Regions from separate parts of the Roseovarius sp. A46 genome, predicted to be linked through region 1. Evidence: riboswitches for the same ligand, from Rfam matches in the RefSeq annotation. Region 1 holds a riboswitch; each other region holds the start of a gene.
The links. A riboswitch is a leader RNA that binds a small molecule or an ion and turns the genes downstream of it on or off. The one in region 1 is predicted to bind thiamine pyrophosphate.

Region 1 (5,881 bases):
ACGACCCTGAAGCGCGCGGCAAGATGGCCTACAGGCTGCGCGACGCGAACAAGGCGCGCGATGTCTGGGCCTACCTGGAACGCATCGCCGCCCCGTGAGCGCCCGCAGCCTGCCAAGCGCCGTCCACGTCCCCCGGGGCCACGCCGTCGCCACCGGACACCGCGTCCACGGCACCCCCGGCCCGCGGTCCGGTATCGGCGTCCTGGCATATCCCGACCTTCCGATCCGCCCCGGCAGAGCGGGCGGTCCCGGCGCACTGGCCACCGTCCGCATCCCCGGCGTCTTGCAACCCTGGCGGCATCGGCTCGCCGCCCGGCGGCGCCGCGTCCTGCGCGATGTGGAGCCTGTGACAGCCGCGCCCGGCAGCCTTTGCCGCGTATAGTGCGCGGTCGGCGGCATCCATGATTTCACCGGGCGCGCGGCCCGGGCCATCACGGCAGAGCGTCGCGCCGATGCTGGCCGAGATACGACAGGTCAGCGTGCCGTCGCTCACCGGCTCCTCCAGCGCCGCGACGAGCCGCCGGGCGACGGTATCGACCGCGCCGGTGGCGTCGATACCGGGCAGCAACAGCACGAACTCGTCGCCGCCCACGCGCGCGATCACGTCGCGGGCGCGCACCACCGACAGCATTCGCCGCGCCGCCACGCGCAGCACGAGGTCGCCCGCCGCATGGCCGTGGGTATCGTTGACCTGCTTGAAGAAATCGAGATCGAGATGCAGCAGCGCGAACGCCCCGCCCTCCTGGACCGCCTGTGCCAGCAGCGCGTCGAAGGCGCGCCGGTTGCGCAATCCCGTGAGCGTATCGGTCAGCGCCTCTTCCTGCGCGGCGCGCCGTGCCCCTTCGAGGCGGCGGTTGAGCCTGCGCGATTCCTCCATCGCCAGGGTCTTGGCCTCGAGCAGGTAAAGCATCTCGGTCGCCAGATCGGTCACCGCGAAATCTGCGCCGCTGAGGCCGAAATCGCGCACCGCGTCGACCACCGAGATGCCGAAGGCGAGGTTGACCACCATCGCGCCCCCGGCTCCGCCCGCATCCTCGGGCGCCAGCAGGCAAAGCTGCCCCTTGAGCGCATAGCGCGGGCGCGACCGCAGCCGCAGGCGCAGCCGCGCCCCGTCTAGCGCGCGCAGCGCGGCAACGTCCTGCACAGCCCGCGGCCGGGTCAGCTCGAACAATTCGAGAAACCGCCGGCCGATCATCTTCTCGGGCGCCACGATCTTGGCCAGCGTCGGCCCGCCGCCGATGACATGGCCGGTCGGGCCGATGACCACGTGCATGGGACAGAACCGGTCAAGCATCGCCACCTGCGCCAAGGCTTGCATCTGCGCAGCCGCGCCGCTCATGGCGCGGCCCGCCCGCTGGCGAGGTCAAAGTCCCGCCCGTCGGCAAAGGCCGCGTCGAGCAGGTGCACCTCGATGATCTCACGCGTGGCGTCGCAGCCGCGATAATCGAGCAGCACCAGCGCCCCGTAATCGTCGGCCATCGCGCGCAGCATGCCCAGCAGAACCGGCCCAAATCGCAGCCCCGCGCCATCTGCGCGCGCCATCTCCACGAGAAACACCCCCGCGCCCTGCATGTAAAGGCTGATGGCGGGCAGGTCGAGCTCGGACATGGCGAGCCGCGCCCGGTCGGGCAGGTCCTCGAGCGATTCGAGGAACTCGGCGAAGTCCACCCCGCCGAAGCGCAACAGCCGCCGGATCGCCTCGGACCGGGGCTGCGCCACGAGATAGGTGCCGAGATCCTCCAGCAGGTCGGCGGACGACCGTGAAAACCGTGCCGCGACCGCCTCGACCAGGCGCGCCGTCACCCCCGGCTCGCACGGCATCAGCGGCTCGAACGCGGACTCGTCGATCCCGAGGCGCGCCATCACCTCTTCCCACACGGGAACGCCGTAGCTGTCCCTGACGAAACACGCGATCGCGCGGTTGATCAGCCCGTTCATGGCCCTCTCCTTGCCGGTGCGCGCAGTCTGGCAACCAGAGTTTAACATTCCCTGAACGCGCGCCGCTTGTCAGCGCACCGGGGGCCTGCTACCACCGCCGCCATCCGTTGGGGTGCCCTGCAAGGGGCTGAGAGGCTGCGCCAACCCATCGAACCTGACCCGGCTCGCACCGGCGGAGGGAACGGAGACGCGCTCAAGCGGCCTGCCCTGTCCCCCGCCCAACCAAAGGACCGGCCATGCAAGCCGCCACGCCGCCCGCACTCCTCATCGACGGCACCGCCACGATCGGCGGCGCGCCGCTCTTCGGTCCGCTTCGGCTCGAGGCGGCGGCGGGGCGGATCACCTGCCTTCTCGGCCCCTCCGGCATCGGCAAGACCACGCTCCTGCGGCTGGTCGCGGGGACCGACGAGGTGACGCGCTTCGACGGGACCATCACCGCCTCCGACGGCGCGCCGGTCACCGGGCGCGTGGCGCTCATGGCGCAGGGGGCCGATCTCTTGCCCTGGCTCGACGTGACCGGCAATGTCACCCTCGGCGCGCGGCTGCGCGGCACCCGCGCCGATCCCGCCCGCACCCGTGACATCCTCGCCCGCACCGGGCTGTCAGAGCACGCGCACAAACGGCCCCACGCCCTCTCCGGCGGGCAGCGGCAGCGCGTTGCGCTCGCGCGCACGCTGATGGAGGACCGCCCCCTCGTGCTGCTCGACGAGCCGTTTTCGGCGCTCGACGCGGGCACCCGCGCGCAGATGCAGGAGCTGGGCGCACGGCACCTCTCGGGGCGCACGGTGCTGCTCGTCACCCATGACCCGGGCGAGGCCGCCCGCCTCGGCCATGCCATCCACATCCTCGGGGCGGACGGGCTCGAGACTGTCGCGCCCCCCGCGGCGCCCGTGCCCCGGCCCGTGGACGATGCCGGGACGCTCGAAGTGCAGGGCCGCCTGCTCGCCCGGCTGCGCGAGCAGGGTGCGGCGGCATGAGCAGGCTCATCCCCATCGCCGCCTCCACCGCGCTGGCGCTCGCGCTGTGGCAGGCGCTTGTCACGCTCACGGGTCTGCCGCCCTTCATCCTGCCGGGGCCGGGCCGCGTGGCCGAGGCGCTGTGGCACAGCCGCGCGCTGATCGCCGGGCACGCGGGCGTCACCATCGCCGAGGTGCTGATCGGGCTGGCGCTGGGGGCGATATTGGGCGGGCTCTCGGCCATCGGCCTCGCCGCCTCGCCGCTCGCACGCGGGCTGATCCGCCCGATGATGGTGTTCTCCCAGGCGATCCCGGTCTTCGCCCTCGCCCCCATCCTGACGCTGTGGCTGGGCTACGGGCTGTGGTCCAAGATCGCCATGGCGCTGCTGATCATCTACTTCCCGGTCACCTCGTCGTTTTTCGACGCGCTGATGCGCACCCCGCAGCCCTGGCTCGACCTCGGGCGCGTGATGGGGGGCTCGCCCGCGCGGTTGATGTGGCATATCCGCGTGCCCGCCGCGCTGCCGGGCTTTGCCTCCGGCCTGCGCCTCGCCGCCGTCTACGCCCCCATCGGGGCGATCATCGGCGAATGGGTGGGGGCCTCCAAGGGGCTTGGCTACCTCATGCTGCTGGCCAATGGCCGCGCCAAGATCGACCTCATGTTCGCCGCCCTCATCGTGCTGGCGGTGTTCACCCTTCTGCTGCACCGCGCCGTGGACGCGGCGTGCCGGAGGTGGCTGGATGGGACGGCGGCGGGCTGATCCCCGGCCCTGTGCGCATCATGGCGAAGCCATGAGGCCGAGGATGTCGAGGGCCCATTTTGCCGGATGCTTCAACTTGCACCCACGGCAGCAATGCGTAGCAAGCTTAGAAACAATCGAACAAGCTGCTTCAGGCGGGAATTAGTAGATTCTTAAAACCTCAACAAATCAAGGTTGATCGGCCAGCAGATTGACTCTGGTCAAGTGTGATCACGACGGAAGCATGTATCCTGAATGTGCGCGGTTTCTTGCACCCCAAGGATGCTCGGAAAATGAAACACTTCAAAAAAATTGGTCTATCAGTCGGCGCTGTGTTTTGGGCAGTTTGCGTGAACGCCCAGCAGCTTGACCCGCATTTTGTATACGAACAGAACTGCGCAGCTTGTCACGCGCCGCATGCCGGAGAGTTTGTCGCTGAGAAGTTGGCCATAACTAATATCGGCCTTGTTGGAAAAATTTCGGATCGCCTTGTCCGTGATTTTCTGGAGGCAGGTCACGGCAAGCTATCAGACGAAGAAATCGACGTTCTGATTGAGCAGTTCGAGTTTATTCACGATTCTGGCGCCCTGTTCAGAAACAAGTGCGTTATTTGCCATGACAATGCTGCCAAGTTTGCGCGCATCAAGTTGATTTTGCGCGACGATGTACTGACCGGTCGTTACTCGAATAGAGACGTCGCAGAGTTCCTACTGAATCACGGGCGACTTGATGAGTCTGAGGCTCAAAAGATGGTCGAGGTTCTTACGCGCCAGCTTTTGGTAAAGTAATCGAACTAGGAGCTTGCTTACCCATCGGTTCCGACGTTTTTGCGCTTTCTAATGATAGACCGCTACTCACAGCAGGACTTGCCCTCTTGGATCGGTGCGCGCCGAAAAGGTGCATATAGTAAAGCGGCCCAAGTCTCCCGAAAAACCGTCAGGAGCCTCTTGCCGTCAGGGGCACGCCTTCCGGGGCGGTTGCCCCTTTTTCACCGATCCGCACCGCGACAGGCAGACGCCCCGATCTGCTCCCTTCTTCTTGGCCCAAGTACCCGTCCCCCGACCGGCCCCCACGCACCGCCGGAATACCGACGCAATACCGACGTGTTACCGACGCCACTTTCACCCCCTCCTCAGAAATCCGTCGGTGCCCCGCCCTCGGCCTTGCGCCGTTCCACGAAGGCCGCCAGTTCCTCGCGGATACCCTCGTCCATCGGCGGCGCCTCGAAGCCCGCGATGATGTCCTGGAACACCTGGTGCGCGCGCGCGGTCGTCCATACGCCCCCCGCCGCCTCCCACGCCTCGTAATTGCGCCAGTCGCTCAGGAACGGCGCGTAAAAGGCCGTGGTATAGCGGTCCTGCGTGTGCTGGATGCCAAAGAAGTGGCCCTGTCCGCCGACCTCGCGGATCGCGTCGATGGCGATCTCGTCCGGCCCCGTGGCGGTTAGCATCGGGTCCATATACCGCTGGATATGCTGCAAAATCTCGCAATCCATGACGAATTTCTCAGGGGACGCGATCAACCCCCCCTCCAGCCATCCAGCCGCGTGATAGACCATGTTGGCCCCCGCCTGCACCGCCGACCACAGGCTGTTGGAGGTCTCCCATATCGCCTGCCCGTCGGGCACGTTGGCCGCGCAAACGCCCGAGGCCCGCATCGGCAGCTTGTAGAACCGCGCCAGTTGCCCGGTCATCTGCGTCGCACGCATGTATTCCGGCGTCCCGAACGCGGGCGCGCCGGATTTCATGTCCACGTTGGAGGTAAACGTGCCAATCGCACAGGGCGCGCCGGGCCGGATCACCTGCGCCAGAACCACCGCGCACAGCGCCTCCGCCAGCGATTGCGCCACCGCTCCCGCCATCGTCACCGGCGCCATCGCCCCGGCCAGGGTAAAGGGCGTCACCACCAGCCCCTGCCCGCGCCGCGCCAGCCGCATCCAGCCGTCGAGCATCGGGTAGTCGTGCTTCAACGGCGAGGTGGAGTTGATGTTGGTATACATGTGCGGGCTGGCCTCGAATTCCTCGTGGCTGAGGCCGCCCGCGATGCGCACCATCTCCATCACATCCTCGACCCGCTCTTTCCCGAGGCAATAGGCATGCGCCACCTTGTCGGTCAGCGTCAGCTTGTCATAGAGCACGTCGAGGTGCCGGACGCTCGCGTGGATGTCCTGCGGCTCCACCGGGTAGCCGCCGACGAAATGGATGCAGTTGAAATACTGGCTGAGTTTCAACAGGTTCTGGCACATCT
Region 2 (5,881 bases), on a different contig from region 1:
ATGACCGAACAGCTCACCCGGTTCAAGCTGGCGGTGCTCAACGCCGCGCGCGCGGCGCGTGCGCAGGGCTATGCCGACGAGAGCGACCAGATCGTCGTTACCGCGGGCGTGCCCTTCAACGTGCCCGGCACCACCAACATCCTGCGCATCGCACCCTGCAAGGAAAGTTTGATCTACGCCACCGATCCGGGATAATCACGCTGTTGCAGGTGTCCTGCGGGGGGTGTTTCGATGGATGCGGATCTGGCGATGGCGATCGGGCTGGTGCTCGGCGTCTTTTCCGTGCCCTCGCTGCTCTCGGCGCTGTCGGAGGCGCGCACACCGCGCGTCGGCGCTCTGGTGCTTGTGATCGCGGGCGGGATGATCATCTGGGCGATCTCGCAAAAGCCCGGCGGCTACACGTTCGCAGAGCTGCCCGCCGTCATCCTCAACGTGATGGCCCGCTACCTGCCGTGATCGCCGCGCTGGCCGCTCTTGCACAATGCCCGATGCTGGCGTATACGGCGCGCTCAATCCGCTGGTCCGGCCCGAAGAGGCATGCCGAGACGAGCGGGACGACCGACCTACAAAGGAGCCGGAAATGCCCAAGATGAAGACCAAGTCGAGCTGCAAGAAGCGGTTCAAGGTGTCCGCCACTGGCAAGATCATCACCGCCCAGGCGGGCAAGCGCCACGGGATGATCAAGCGCAGCAACAAATTCATCCGCAACGCGCGTGGCACGACCACGCTGAGCAAGGCCGATGAGCAGATCATCAAGCCTATGATGCCGTATTCGCGTTAAGGAGGATTTGAGAGATGTCACGCACCAAAGGTGGGACCGTTACCCACGCTCGCCACAAGAAAGTCACCACCGCGGCCAAAGGCTATTACGGCCGCCGCAAGAATACCTTCAAGGTGGCCGCCCAGGCTGTCGACAAGGCCAACCAGTACGCCACGCGCGACCGCAAGAACCGCAAGCGCAATTTCCGCGCGCTGTGGATCCAGCGGATCAACGCCGCCGTGCGCGCCCAGGACGAATCGCTGACCTATTCGCGCTTCATCAACGGGCTGAGCCTCGCCGGAGTCGAGGTGGATCGCAAGGTGCTCGCCGATCTCGCCGTGCACGAACCGTCGGCCTTCGCCGCCATCGTCGATCAGGCGAAGAAGGCGCTCGCGGCCTGACGCCGGTCGCACGCGAGGGACAGAACAAGCGCCGCCCGGGGATCATCCCCGGGCGGCGTTTTCCGTTTTAAAGCATGTTGCTCAAAAGTGGGAACCGGTTTTGAGCTCCTTGAACATGCGAAATCAAGAAGTTAGAGCGTGTCGCGTGAATGCGAATGAACGCGACACGCTCTAGCCGTCTTCGCCACTGCCGAGCGGCATGTAGAGATCGCCGCCTTCACGGTACCTCTCGGCCATCGCCGCCATGCCCTCTTTCTGCGCCTCGGCACGGATGTCGTGGCTGATCCGCATCGAACAGAATTTCGGCCCGCACATCGAGCAGAAATGCGCCACCTTGTGCGCCTCCTTGGGCAGGGTCTGGTCGTGGAAATCACGCGCCGTTTCGGGATCGAGCGAGAGGTTGAACTGATCCTCCCAGCGGAATTCGAACCGCGCGCGCGAAAGCGCATCATCGCGCCGTTGCGCACCGGGCAGCCCCTTGGCCAGATCGGCGGCATGGGCCGCGATCTTGTAGGTGATAACCCCGGTTTTCACGTCGTCGCGGTCGGGTAGGCCAAGGTGCTCCTTGGGCGTGACGTAGCACAGCATCGCGCAGCCGAACCAGCCGATCATCGCCGCGCCGATGCCGCTGGTGATATGGTCATAGCCTGGCGCAATGTCGGTGGTGAGCGGCCCGAGGGTGTAGAACGGCGCCTCGTCACAGCACTCCAACTGCTTGTCCATGTTCTCCTTGATCTTGTGCATCGCCACATGGCCCGGCCCCTCGATCATCACCTGGCAATCGCGGCCCCAGGCGATTTTCGTGAGTTCGCCAAGCGTCTCCAACTCGGCAAACTGCGCGGCATCGTTGGCATCGGCGATGGAGCCGGGGCGCAGCCCGTCGCCCAGCGAAAAGCTCACGTCGTACTGGCGGCAGATGTCGCAGATATCCTCGAAATGCTCGTAGAGGAAGCTCTCGCGGTGATGGTGCAGGCACCATTTGGCCATGATCGAGCCGCCGCGCGACACGATCCCCGTCACCCGCTCCACCGTCATCGGCACCATGTGCAGGCGCACGCCCGCGTGGATGGTGAAGTAATCCACGCCCTGTTCGGCCTGCTCGATCAGCGTGTCGCGAAACACCTCCCATGTCAGGTCCTCTGCAATACCGTTCACCTTTTCCAGCGCCTGGTAGATCGGCACCGTGCCGATAGGGACGGGGGAATTGCGGATGATCCATTCGCGGGTGTTGTGGATGTTGCGCCCGGTGGAGAGGTCCATCACCGTATCGGCCCCCCAGCGGATCGCCCAGACCAGTTTCTCCACCTCCTCTTCCATCGACGAGGTGACGGCGGAGGTGCCCATGTTGGCGTTGATCTTGACCAGAAAATTGCGGCCGATGATCATCGGCTCAAGCTCGGGGTGGTTGATATTGGCGGGGATGATGGCGCGGCCCGCCGCGATCTCGGACCGGACAAATTCCGGGGTCACATAGTCAGGAATGTTCGCGCCCCAGTCGTTGCCGTCGCGCGCCGCTACGCTCGCCTCGCGCAACTGGTTCTCGCGGATGGCGACGAACTCCATCTCCGGCGTGATGATCCCCGCCCGCGCATAGGCCAGTTGCGTCGGCGCGGCACCCCCCGTGCCGCGCAGGGGCTCCGCCCGCATCGGGAACTCCGGCACCAGCCGGTCACCGGTGACAAAGCCGTTATCCTCCGGCCTCACGCGGCGGCCCGGATACCCCGCCACGTCCCCGCGCGCCATGATCCACTCGCGGCGCAGGGGCGGCAGCCCCCGACCCACGTCGATCGCAGCCTCCGGGTCGGTATAGGCGCCCGAACTGTCATAGACCGGCAGCGGCCCCTCGCCCGCCGTCGGATGGGTGGAAATCTCGCGCATCGGCACGCGGATTTTCGGGTGTAGTGAGCCTGCAACGTAAATCTTGCGCGACGCGGGCAAGGGGCCGGTGGTCACGTTGGGGGACATATCTTGGTTAGGGATGGTCATGCTTGGTGCTCCTCGTTGCACGGTGCCAAAGAGACCAGATGAGCCGTGGCCGGGGAGCATCGGGGCGCAGGTCGCGATCCCGGTTCGGAACCGGCAGACCACCAGCGGTGCGCGCGGTTCCTCAGCTTCCTACGCCAGTATCAACTGGGTCAGGTTCAAAGGGTCGCATCACCGGTGTCACCACCTGTCAGCCTCTCAGTCCCCAAGGCGGGACTCCCCTGCAAGACCGGACGCTAGCCGATCCCCATACCCGGGGCAAGCATCGCCCGGCACGCGTCTCTTGTCGGTGCGCCACGTTGCTTGCTAGACGGGTGGGGGCGAATGCCCGGGCGGGCCCGGCATCAAAGCGAACGGACGGGCCGGGAATGACCGACAAGGCGGACACATCCATCCTTCTCACCGGGGCTTCGGGCCGCGTCGGGCGGATGCTGTGCGCCTGCTGGCCGGAGGTGGCCCCCGACCTCGCGCTTATCCCGCAATACCGCCGCCCCGGCCCGCCGGGCGCGCTGGCATGGGATCCGCTCGACGGGCCGGGCGCGCTCTTCACCCATATCGCAGAGACGGGCCGCCGCCCCGCCGCAATCGTGGCGCTCGCAGGCATAACGCCGGGGCCGGGGCGGGATCTCGGCCTCAACCGCCACATTGCCGAGGCCACGCTCGACGCGGGCCTGCGCGCGGGCGTGACCCGCGTGCTCCTGGCCTCGTCCTCGGCGGTCTACGGCGCGGGCGGCACTACTCCGTTCACCGAGGACACCCCCTGCGCCCCGGTCAACGCCTACGGTGCCGCCAAGCTGGAGATGGAGGCCGCCTGCGCGCCGTGGCGCGCGCGCGGCCTCGACATCTGCGCCCTGCGCATCGGCAACGTGGCGGGGGCGGATGCGCTCTTGCTCAACGTGGCGCGCACCGGGCCGGGCGGCGCGGTGGTGATCGACCGCTTCGCCGATGGCGGCGGGCCGGTGCGCTCCTATATCGGCCCCGCGACGCTCGCCACCGTCCTCGCCACGCTGTGCCGCCATCCCGGGCCACTGCCCGAGGCGCTCAACATCGCCGCGCCGGACCCGGTGGCGATGACGGCGCTGGCACAGGCCGCGGGGGCGCACATCGAGACCCGCCCCGCGCCCCAGGGCGCGCATCAGCGCATCACCCTCGATTGCCGCCGCCTCGCCGCGCTGCACCGGTTCACCCCCGGCGACAGCACACCGGCAGAGATGGTGCGCCAATGGCGCGCGGCGGGTGTCGCCTGAGCGCCCTTCGCCCGCGTGTCTCAGGTGCGCCGCAGCACCCGGAACGCGGCCGACGCAGCCCAGCCCGCGGCGATGGCGATCGCCAGAGACATCAGCCCATAGGCCAGCGGCTGCTGCCGCGACAGGGTAAAGAGCCAACGCTCCAGCCCCACTTTGCGCACGTCGATCACCGTCTCGAACTGCGACACCACGCGCCCCTCGCGGGTGAGGAAAATCCGGGTCTTGTAGGCTCCCTCGGTGAGGTTGGCGGGCAGGCTGATCGCGGTGCGAAACAGCGTCTGCTCGTCGAGGGCAACGGCGTTCTCCAATAGCTGGTAGGCATCCGTGCGCTCGCGGATGCGGATGAGTGCGTCGGTAAACCTCTCGGCATCCTCGGCCATGCTCGCCGCGCCAACCGAGCGGATCGCGCGCGGGATCGAGACCCGGTGGCGCAGGTCTTCGGTCTCGGTCAGTACCTGATCGAGCGACCCGCTCGTGGCAACCGCGTAAAAGGTGGGCGCGGCGTCGAGATCGACAGCGTCGGTATTGACCCAGATGCCGAAGCGGCGCTCCTTGCGCCGGACCTGCACCGGCTGCGACGGCCCGGCCACGGTGATCACCACGCCGAGCGGCACCTCCGAGATCGGTGCCTCGCGCTTGACCGCACCGAAGATGAGGATGTCCGAGCCCTCGAACGTGGCGGTGATCGCCACCCGGTCCCGCGACAGGCCCAGCACCACCTCCTCGGCGCGCAGGGGCAACGTCACCAGACACAGGAGGAGCGCGAGGCGCAGCATCAGTGCCCCCCCGCGCCCGAGGCGATGGAATAGAGCTCCGACGGCATCACCAGCAGGTCAAAGGCCAGCTTGCCGCAGACCACGAGCACCATCACTGCCAGCAGGATACGCAGTTGCTCGGCCTTCATCCGCGTGCCGATCATGGTGCCGAACTGCGCACCGATCACGCCTCCCACGAGCAAGAGCACCGCCAGCGCGATATCAACGGTGAAATTGGTGGTGGCGTGCAGGAGCGTGGTAAAGGCGGTGACGAAGATGATCTGAAACAGCGACGTGCCCACCACCACCTTGGTCGGCATCCCCAGCAGGTAGATCATCGCCGGCACCATGATGAAGCCGCCGCCCACACCCATGATCGCGGCGAGCACACCCACCGCCACCCCGACCAGCAGCGGCGGGATCACCGAGATATAGAGCCCCGAGGTGCGAAACCGCATCTTGAAGGGCAGCCCGTGTACCCATCCGTGCTTCTTGCGCTTCGGGGCAGCCCCCCGGCGGGTATTGCGGATCGCGCGCAGGCTCTCGATGAACATCATCCCGCCGATCACGCCGAGAAAGACGACGTAACACAGCTTCACCAGCAGATCGACCTGACCCAGCGATTTCAGGTAGTTGAACAGCACCACGCCCAGCGCCGCGCCGAAGAGCCCCCCCACGAGCAACACCGTGCCCATCCTCAGATCGACGGTCTTTCGTCGCAGATGCGCCAGCACG
Region 3 (5,881 bases), on a different contig from region 1:
CGCCGAGCCGCGTGTGCCCTTTGGCCAGCTTGTCGAGAGGGGGATGCTGCGCCCCGGCGAGGTCCTGACCTCGATGAACGGCAAATCCGCCGCCAAGGTGCGCGCCGACGGCACGCTGGTGGCCGACGGGATCAACGGCTCGATCCACAAGGTGGGCGCGCATCTCGAGGGCGCGCCGTCCTGCAACGGCTGGACCTATTGGTGCTTTCGCCGCGAGGGCAAGACCGTGCCCATCGACGTGCTGCGCCAGCAGATCCGCGCCGAGATGGCCGACCGCCCGAACTGACACCCATACCGCCGGTGCCCGGGGCCTGACTTGGCCGGGCGCCCTTGCCTTGCCCCGCCCCTCGTGGCGGGGCGTTTTTCGGTCTCAATAGCCGCGTTCCGGATCGACAACGTTGAAAAGCGGCTCGCCCCGCCGCCAGTGCCCGAGATTGTCAAGAAACAGCTCGAAGGACCGCATCGCCCAGCCCTCCCAGACCGCCGAGCAATGCGGCGACAGGATCACCCTGTCCAGACCCCAGAGCGGGTGATCGCCGGGCAGCGGCTCGGTCTCGAACACGTCGAGCGCGGCGCCGCGCAAATGCCCCGTGCGCATGGTGTTCACGAGCGCCGCCCCGTCGAGCACGCCGCCGCGCGACACGTCGACGAGGATCGCATCCGGCTTCATCGCCACCAGCGACCGCGCGTTCACAAGGCCCCGCGTCCCGGACACAAGCGGCACCGACAGCACCACGATATCCGCCTTGCCCCACAGATCGGGCAACGCATCGGCGGGATGTACCTCGTCCACGTTCTCCGTCGGTTTCGGTCGGGCACGGGTGCCGATCACGTTGAGGCCGAACGCCTTGGCCCGCGCCGCCACCGCCTGACCGGTATGGCCCAGCCCCACGATCAGGAGGGTCTTGCCCTGAAGCGGCGTCATCAGCCGCGTGCTGTCCCAGTGCCGCGCTGTGCGGTCGGTGGCCATCCCGTCGATGTCGAGCGTGAAATGCAGCACCGACCCGAATACGTATTCGGCGATCATCGGCGCGGCGACCCCGGCGGCGTTGCTGACCGTCACGGCCTGCGCGTCCCACGGCGTCAGATGATCCACCCCGGCTCCGCCCACGGCGATCCAGCGCGGGCCGTGCGCGCCGAGCAACGCCTCGCGCGGATAGTCCGTGCGCCCGTGAAATGCGACGGAATAGACGATATCGGGCCGAAAATCGTCCAGTACCACATCAAGACCGTCATAGCCGTCATGCCCGCGCGCCTCGATCCCCGGCGCAGCCTCGGCCAGCCGTTCAAGCATCGGGGCGGGATCGCTGGTGTGGACGAGGATACGGGGGGCGTTGGTCATGGCCTGTCCGGTTCGGGGTATACGAGCCCGGCAAGCTGCGAGAATTTGGTACCATGGTCAAGCAGCCGCTCGTGCATTTCCCATAGAGCGCCGATCCGCGCCTCCGAGAGCGCACCCCCCGCCATCACCGACAGCTTGGCGCGGATATCGGCCTTGGGCATCGGTGCCTCCGGCCCGCCGCGCGCGTTGCAATCGCCCGAACGGACTACGCGTCCGTCGCGCAGCCGCACGGTCACGTCAGACCAGCGTCCCTCGGGAAAGCGCGCGGAATGGCGCGGCTCCTCGCGCACGGTGATGCCGGCGTGCATTTCCGCCACGCGCGGATCGCGTAACGCGTCCCCGGTTATCTCCGCCGGGCCGAGGCGGCCATGTACGACGTAGGCCGCCAGCGCGAATCCCAGCGAATACTGTGCCTCGCTCGTTGTCTCGGGCATCCCGGGAAAGAGGGCCGCGGATTGCGCGAAGGTGGCGACCTCCAGTGCCTCGATCTCCTCGGGTCTGACGCCCTCTTCCTCGACCAGCACCCGCAGGCATTCCAGCGCGCCATGCGCCCAGCGGCAGATCGGGTAGGGCTTGATATAATTGCGCATCACCGTCCAGTCCCGGCCCAGATCGGCCCAGACAGGCGCCACATTCGCCCCCTCCACGGTGATCGCCGGCACGCCGGTAAAGCCACGTTCAGCCTGTAACAGGGACGAAACGCCGACAAGGGCCCCCATGCCAGAGCCATCATGCAGCATCGTCGGGTTGGCGATCTCGCGCATCATCTGGCTACGCGGCCCGTGATACTCGGCGATGCCGAGCGCGTGGCGCAGCACATCCGCCGTATCCCCCCGCAGATGCGCCCCCAGCGCCGCCACGCCCAGCGCGTTCCACGCGCCGGAGGTGTGATAATCGCTCACCGTGGCATGCAGTGCGACGGCGGCGCGCGCGGCTACCTCGTAGCCCATCGCCAGCGCGGTGAGTGCCTGCCTGCCCGTCAAACCGGGGCGTTGCTCCGCAAAGGCGAAAAGCGCGGGCACCAGCGCGCAGCCGATATGCCCCTTGGTGGCGTTCAGCCCGTCATGCGCATCCAGATTGTCGATCTGTGTGGCCAGCGCCCAGGCTGCCCCCGGTATGGCACAGCGCCGCCCGTCAAAGAGCAGCGTCGCGCGGTGATCCTCGCGCACTGCCCCGTGGAAATCGCAGGCGAAGTCCCGTGCGATCCGCCCCACATCGAGCGATGCCGCCCCTGCCGCAACGCCCAGCGTGTCAACAAGCAGCACCGCCGTTCGTGCCAGCACCTCCTCGGGGACGGGCAACGCCACATTGAGCGCGAAGCGCGCGATGGGCGTGAATTGGTCGATATTGGCGGCATAGGACATGGGCGCATCTCCGAGGGATTGGCCATGCCCCATCCTGACCCCGGGAGCCGGCGGCGTGCGGCCGGTTTGCGACATATCCTGTCCCGCTTTCCCCCCTTGCGAGCGTCCGGTACCACTGTTACCTCTTGGGTAGCTCCGTTGGGGTGCCCGGGATGCACGGGCTGAGAGGCGATGCGCCAACCCATCGAACCTGATCCGGATGATACCGGCGTAGGGAACGGATATCAGCAAGCCCGAGCGCGCCCTGCATCCGTTCCCCGAAAACTTGAGGGAGACGCGCATGGCGGCGACCGCATTGACAATCGCAGGCTCCGACAGCGGTGGCGGCGCGGGGATTCAGGCCGATCTCAAGACATTCTCGGCGCTGGGCGTGTATGGCGCGAGCGTGATCACCGCCGTGACCGCGCAGAACACCTGTGCCGTGACCGATGTGCACCCGGTGCCGAACGCAACCGTGGCGGCGCAGATTGCGGCCGTTCTGGGCGATATCAGGATCGATTGCATCAAGATCGGGATGCTGGGCGATGTCGGGCTGATCGAGACGGTCACCGAGGCGCTAGCGGGCTATGACGGCCCGATCGTGCTCGACCCGGTGATGGTCGCCAAGTCCGGGGCGCGGCTCTTGCCCGAGGCGGCGCGCACAGCGCTGATCGCGCATCTGCTGCCGCGCGCTGACTTGCTGACACCCAACCTGCCCGAGGCGGCGGCGCTGTTGGGCTGTGCCGAGGCCATGAGCGATGCAGACATGCAGGCGCAGGGCACACGGTTATGCGGGATGGGCGCGGGTGCGGTGCTGATGAAGGGCGGTCATGGGCAGGGAGAGACCTGCACCGATTGGCTGATCGCCGATGAGGTGACGCGCCTCGACGCCCCCCGCATCGCTACGCGCAACACCCACGGCACCGGGTGCACCCTCTCTTCGGCCATCGCAGCGGGGCTGGCGCAGGGGCTGACCCTGCGCGAGGCGGTCGCGCGGGCGCATGGCTGGCTGCATCGGGCGATTCTTGCCGCCGACGCGCTGGAAGTCGGGCAAGGCCACGGCCCGGTACATCATTTTCACGAGGTCTGGACATGACCGACGCAATCACCATTCGCGGCGCGGGCATCGTGGGGCTCTGTGTGGCCACTGAACTCATGGCGCGGGGCGTCCACGTTACCCTTCGCGATCCCGCACCGGAACCCGGCGCGCATGGCTGCTCGTGGTGGGCGGGTGGCATGCTTGCGCCCTTCTGCGAGGGGATGACGGCAGAGGAGCCGGTGGTCCGCCTTGGCCAACAGGCCGCCGACTGGTGGGAAGCGCAGGGTGTCGAGGTAATTCGGCGCGGCTCACTCGTTGTCACGCTGCAACGCGACCGGCGCGAGCTGGATCAGTTCGCGCGGCGCACCGCCGGGCATCGGCTGGTGACCGGCGAGGATTTAGCCGCGTTAGAGCCGCATCTGGCCGACCGCCACGACCGCGCGCTCTATTTTCACGATGAGGCGCATATCGATCCGCGGGCCGCGCTCATGCACCTGCGCAAACGGCTACAAGAGGCGGGCGCGCGCTTTGAGCAAGACGCCGCCGCCCCCGATGGCCCGGTGATCGACTGTCGTGGCCTCGCGGCGCAGGACAGCCTGTCTGATCTGCGCGGCGTCAAAGGAGAGATGGTGGTGCTGCGCTCGGCGGATGTGACCCTGAATCGGCCCATCCGCCTTTTGCATCCGCGCTTTCCGCTCTACATCGTGCCGCGCGGCGATGGCGTGTTCATGCTGGGCGCGACGCAGATCGAGAGCGAGGAGCGCTGGCGCGCCTCGGCGCGCTCGGTGATGGAATTGCTCTCGGCCGCCTACGCCCTGCACCCCGCCTTCGGCGAGGCCGAGGTGATGGAGATCGGGGCCGACGCGCGCCCCGCTTTTCCCGACAACCTGCCGCGCATCACGCGCCAGGGGGACGCGATCCATGTCAACGGCCTTTTCCGTCACGGCTTTCTGTTATCGCCGGCCGTGGCGCGGATGGCCGCTGGGCTGGTGATGCGCGAAAATCAGAGACCGGAGTTCTACCATGAAGATCACGGTTAATGGCACGACGCAGGAGAGCGCGGCCACCACCCTCGACACGCTGCTGGATGAGCTGGGCTATGGCGCGGCCAAGGTGGCGACCGCGGTGAACCAGAGCTTCGTTCCGGCAGCGATGAGGCCGGAACACAGACTAGCTGATGGCGATCAGATCGAGATCGTTGCACCGCGACAAGGGGGCTGAGATGCCACGCTACTACGACACCGAGATCACCTCGCGCCTGATGCTCGGTACCGCGCAATACCCCTCGCCCGCCATCCTGGCCGAGGCATTCAAGCGCTCCGGTGCGGGCATCGCCACCGTCTCGGTCCGCCGCGAGGCGGGGGGCGAGCGCGCGGGACAGGCGTTCTGGGACATGATCGGTGATCTGGGCGCGCACGTCCTGCCCAACACCGCCGGCTGCCATTCGGTGCGTGAGGCGGTGACCACGGCGCAGATGGCGCGCGAGCTGTTTGACACCGACTGGATCAAGCTCGAGGTGATCGGTCATGCCGACACCTTGCAGCCGGACCCCTTCGGACTGGTAGAGGCGGCGCGCATCCTGACCGACGAGGGGTTCAAGGTGTTTCCCTATTGCACCGAGGATCTCGTGCTTTGCGAACGGCTGGTCGAGGCCGGGTGCCGGGTGCTGATGCCCTGGGGCGCGCCGATCGGCACCGGGCTGGGGCTCAACAATATCTACGGGTTGCGCAGCTTGCGTGCCCATTTCCCTGACCTGCCGCTGGTGATCGACGCAGGGCTGGGCCTGCCCTCTCAGGCGGCCCACGCGATGGAGCTGGGCTATGACGCGGTGCTGCTCAATACCGCCGTGGCCAAGGCGGGCGATCCGGTGGCGATGGCCGAGGGTTTCGCGCGCGCGCTGGAGGCCGGGCGGCTGGGGTTCGAGGCCGACCCGATGGAGCCGCGCGACATGGCCGCGCCGTCGACGCCGGTGCTGGGGAGGGCGTTCACCTGATGGCCCTGCCGCGCTTTTACCCGATCTTCGATGACGCGGACTGGCTTCGCCGCACCCTGCCGCTCGGTGTGAAGCTCGTGCAGTTGCGCATCAAGGATATGACCGGAGAAATGCTGAAACAGCAGATTGCGCAAGCACAGAGCCTGTGTCGGGAGAATCGCGCA

Region 2: linked by a shared signal. The riboswitch ahead of thiC (phosphomethylpyrimidine synthase ThiC) and the one ahead of C6W92_RS10485 (ATP-binding cassette domain-containing protein) in region 1 are both predicted to bind thiamine pyrophosphate.
Region 3: linked by a shared signal. The riboswitch ahead of thiD (bifunctional hydroxymethylpyrimidine kinase/phosphomethylpyrimidine kinase) and the one ahead of C6W92_RS10485 (ATP-binding cassette domain-containing protein) in region 1 are both predicted to bind thiamine pyrophosphate.

Annotation. Positions count from the first base shown of each region.
Region 1 covers NZ_PVWS01000017.1:30,990-36,870, forward strand. The annotation lists gene C6W92_RS10470 (c-type cytochrome) at 1-98, shown strand, start outside; gene C6W92_RS10475 (diguanylate cyclase) at 71-1,339, opposite strand; gene C6W92_RS10480 (heme NO-binding domain-containing protein) at 1,336-1,938, opposite strand; TPP riboswitch at 2,037-2,136, shown strand; gene C6W92_RS10485 (ATP-binding cassette domain-containing protein) at 2,175-2,915, shown strand; gene C6W92_RS10490 (ABC transporter permease) at 2,912-3,655, shown strand; gene C6W92_RS10495 (cytochrome c) at 3,928-4,422, shown strand; gene C6W92_RS10500 (trimethylamine methyltransferase family protein) at 4,767-5,881, opposite strand, start outside.
Region 2 covers NZ_PVWS01000025.1:40,341-46,221, forward strand. The annotation lists gene pyk (pyruvate kinase) at 1-195, shown strand, start outside; gene C6W92_RS13130 (hypothetical protein) at 232-456, shown strand; gene rpmI (50S ribosomal protein L35) at 581-781, shown strand; gene rplT (50S ribosomal protein L20) at 796-1,161, shown strand; gene thiC (phosphomethylpyrimidine synthase ThiC) at 1,333-3,147, opposite strand; TPP riboswitch at 3,257-3,377, opposite strand; gene C6W92_RS13150 (NAD-dependent epimerase/dehydratase family protein) at 3,513-4,391, shown strand; gene C6W92_RS13155 (TIGR02186 family protein) at 4,412-5,167, opposite strand; gene C6W92_RS13160 (sulfite exporter TauE/SafE family protein) at 5,167-5,881, opposite strand, start outside.
Region 3 covers NZ_PVWS01000002.1:9,235-15,115, forward strand. The annotation lists gene C6W92_RS01465 (site-specific DNA-methyltransferase) at 1-286, shown strand, start outside; gene C6W92_RS01470 (D-2-hydroxyacid dehydrogenase) at 371-1,342, opposite strand; gene C6W92_RS01475 (MmgE/PrpD family protein) at 1,339-2,706, opposite strand; TPP riboswitch at 2,836-2,940, shown strand; gene thiD (bifunctional hydroxymethylpyrimidine kinase/phosphomethylpyrimidine kinase) at 2,987-3,781, shown strand; gene C6W92_RS01485 (FAD-dependent oxidoreductase) at 3,778-4,764, shown strand; gene thiS (sulfur carrier protein ThiS) at 4,748-4,945, shown strand; gene C6W92_RS01495 (thiazole synthase) at 4,947-5,717, shown strand; gene C6W92_RS01500 (thiamine phosphate synthase) at 5,717-5,881, shown strand, end outside.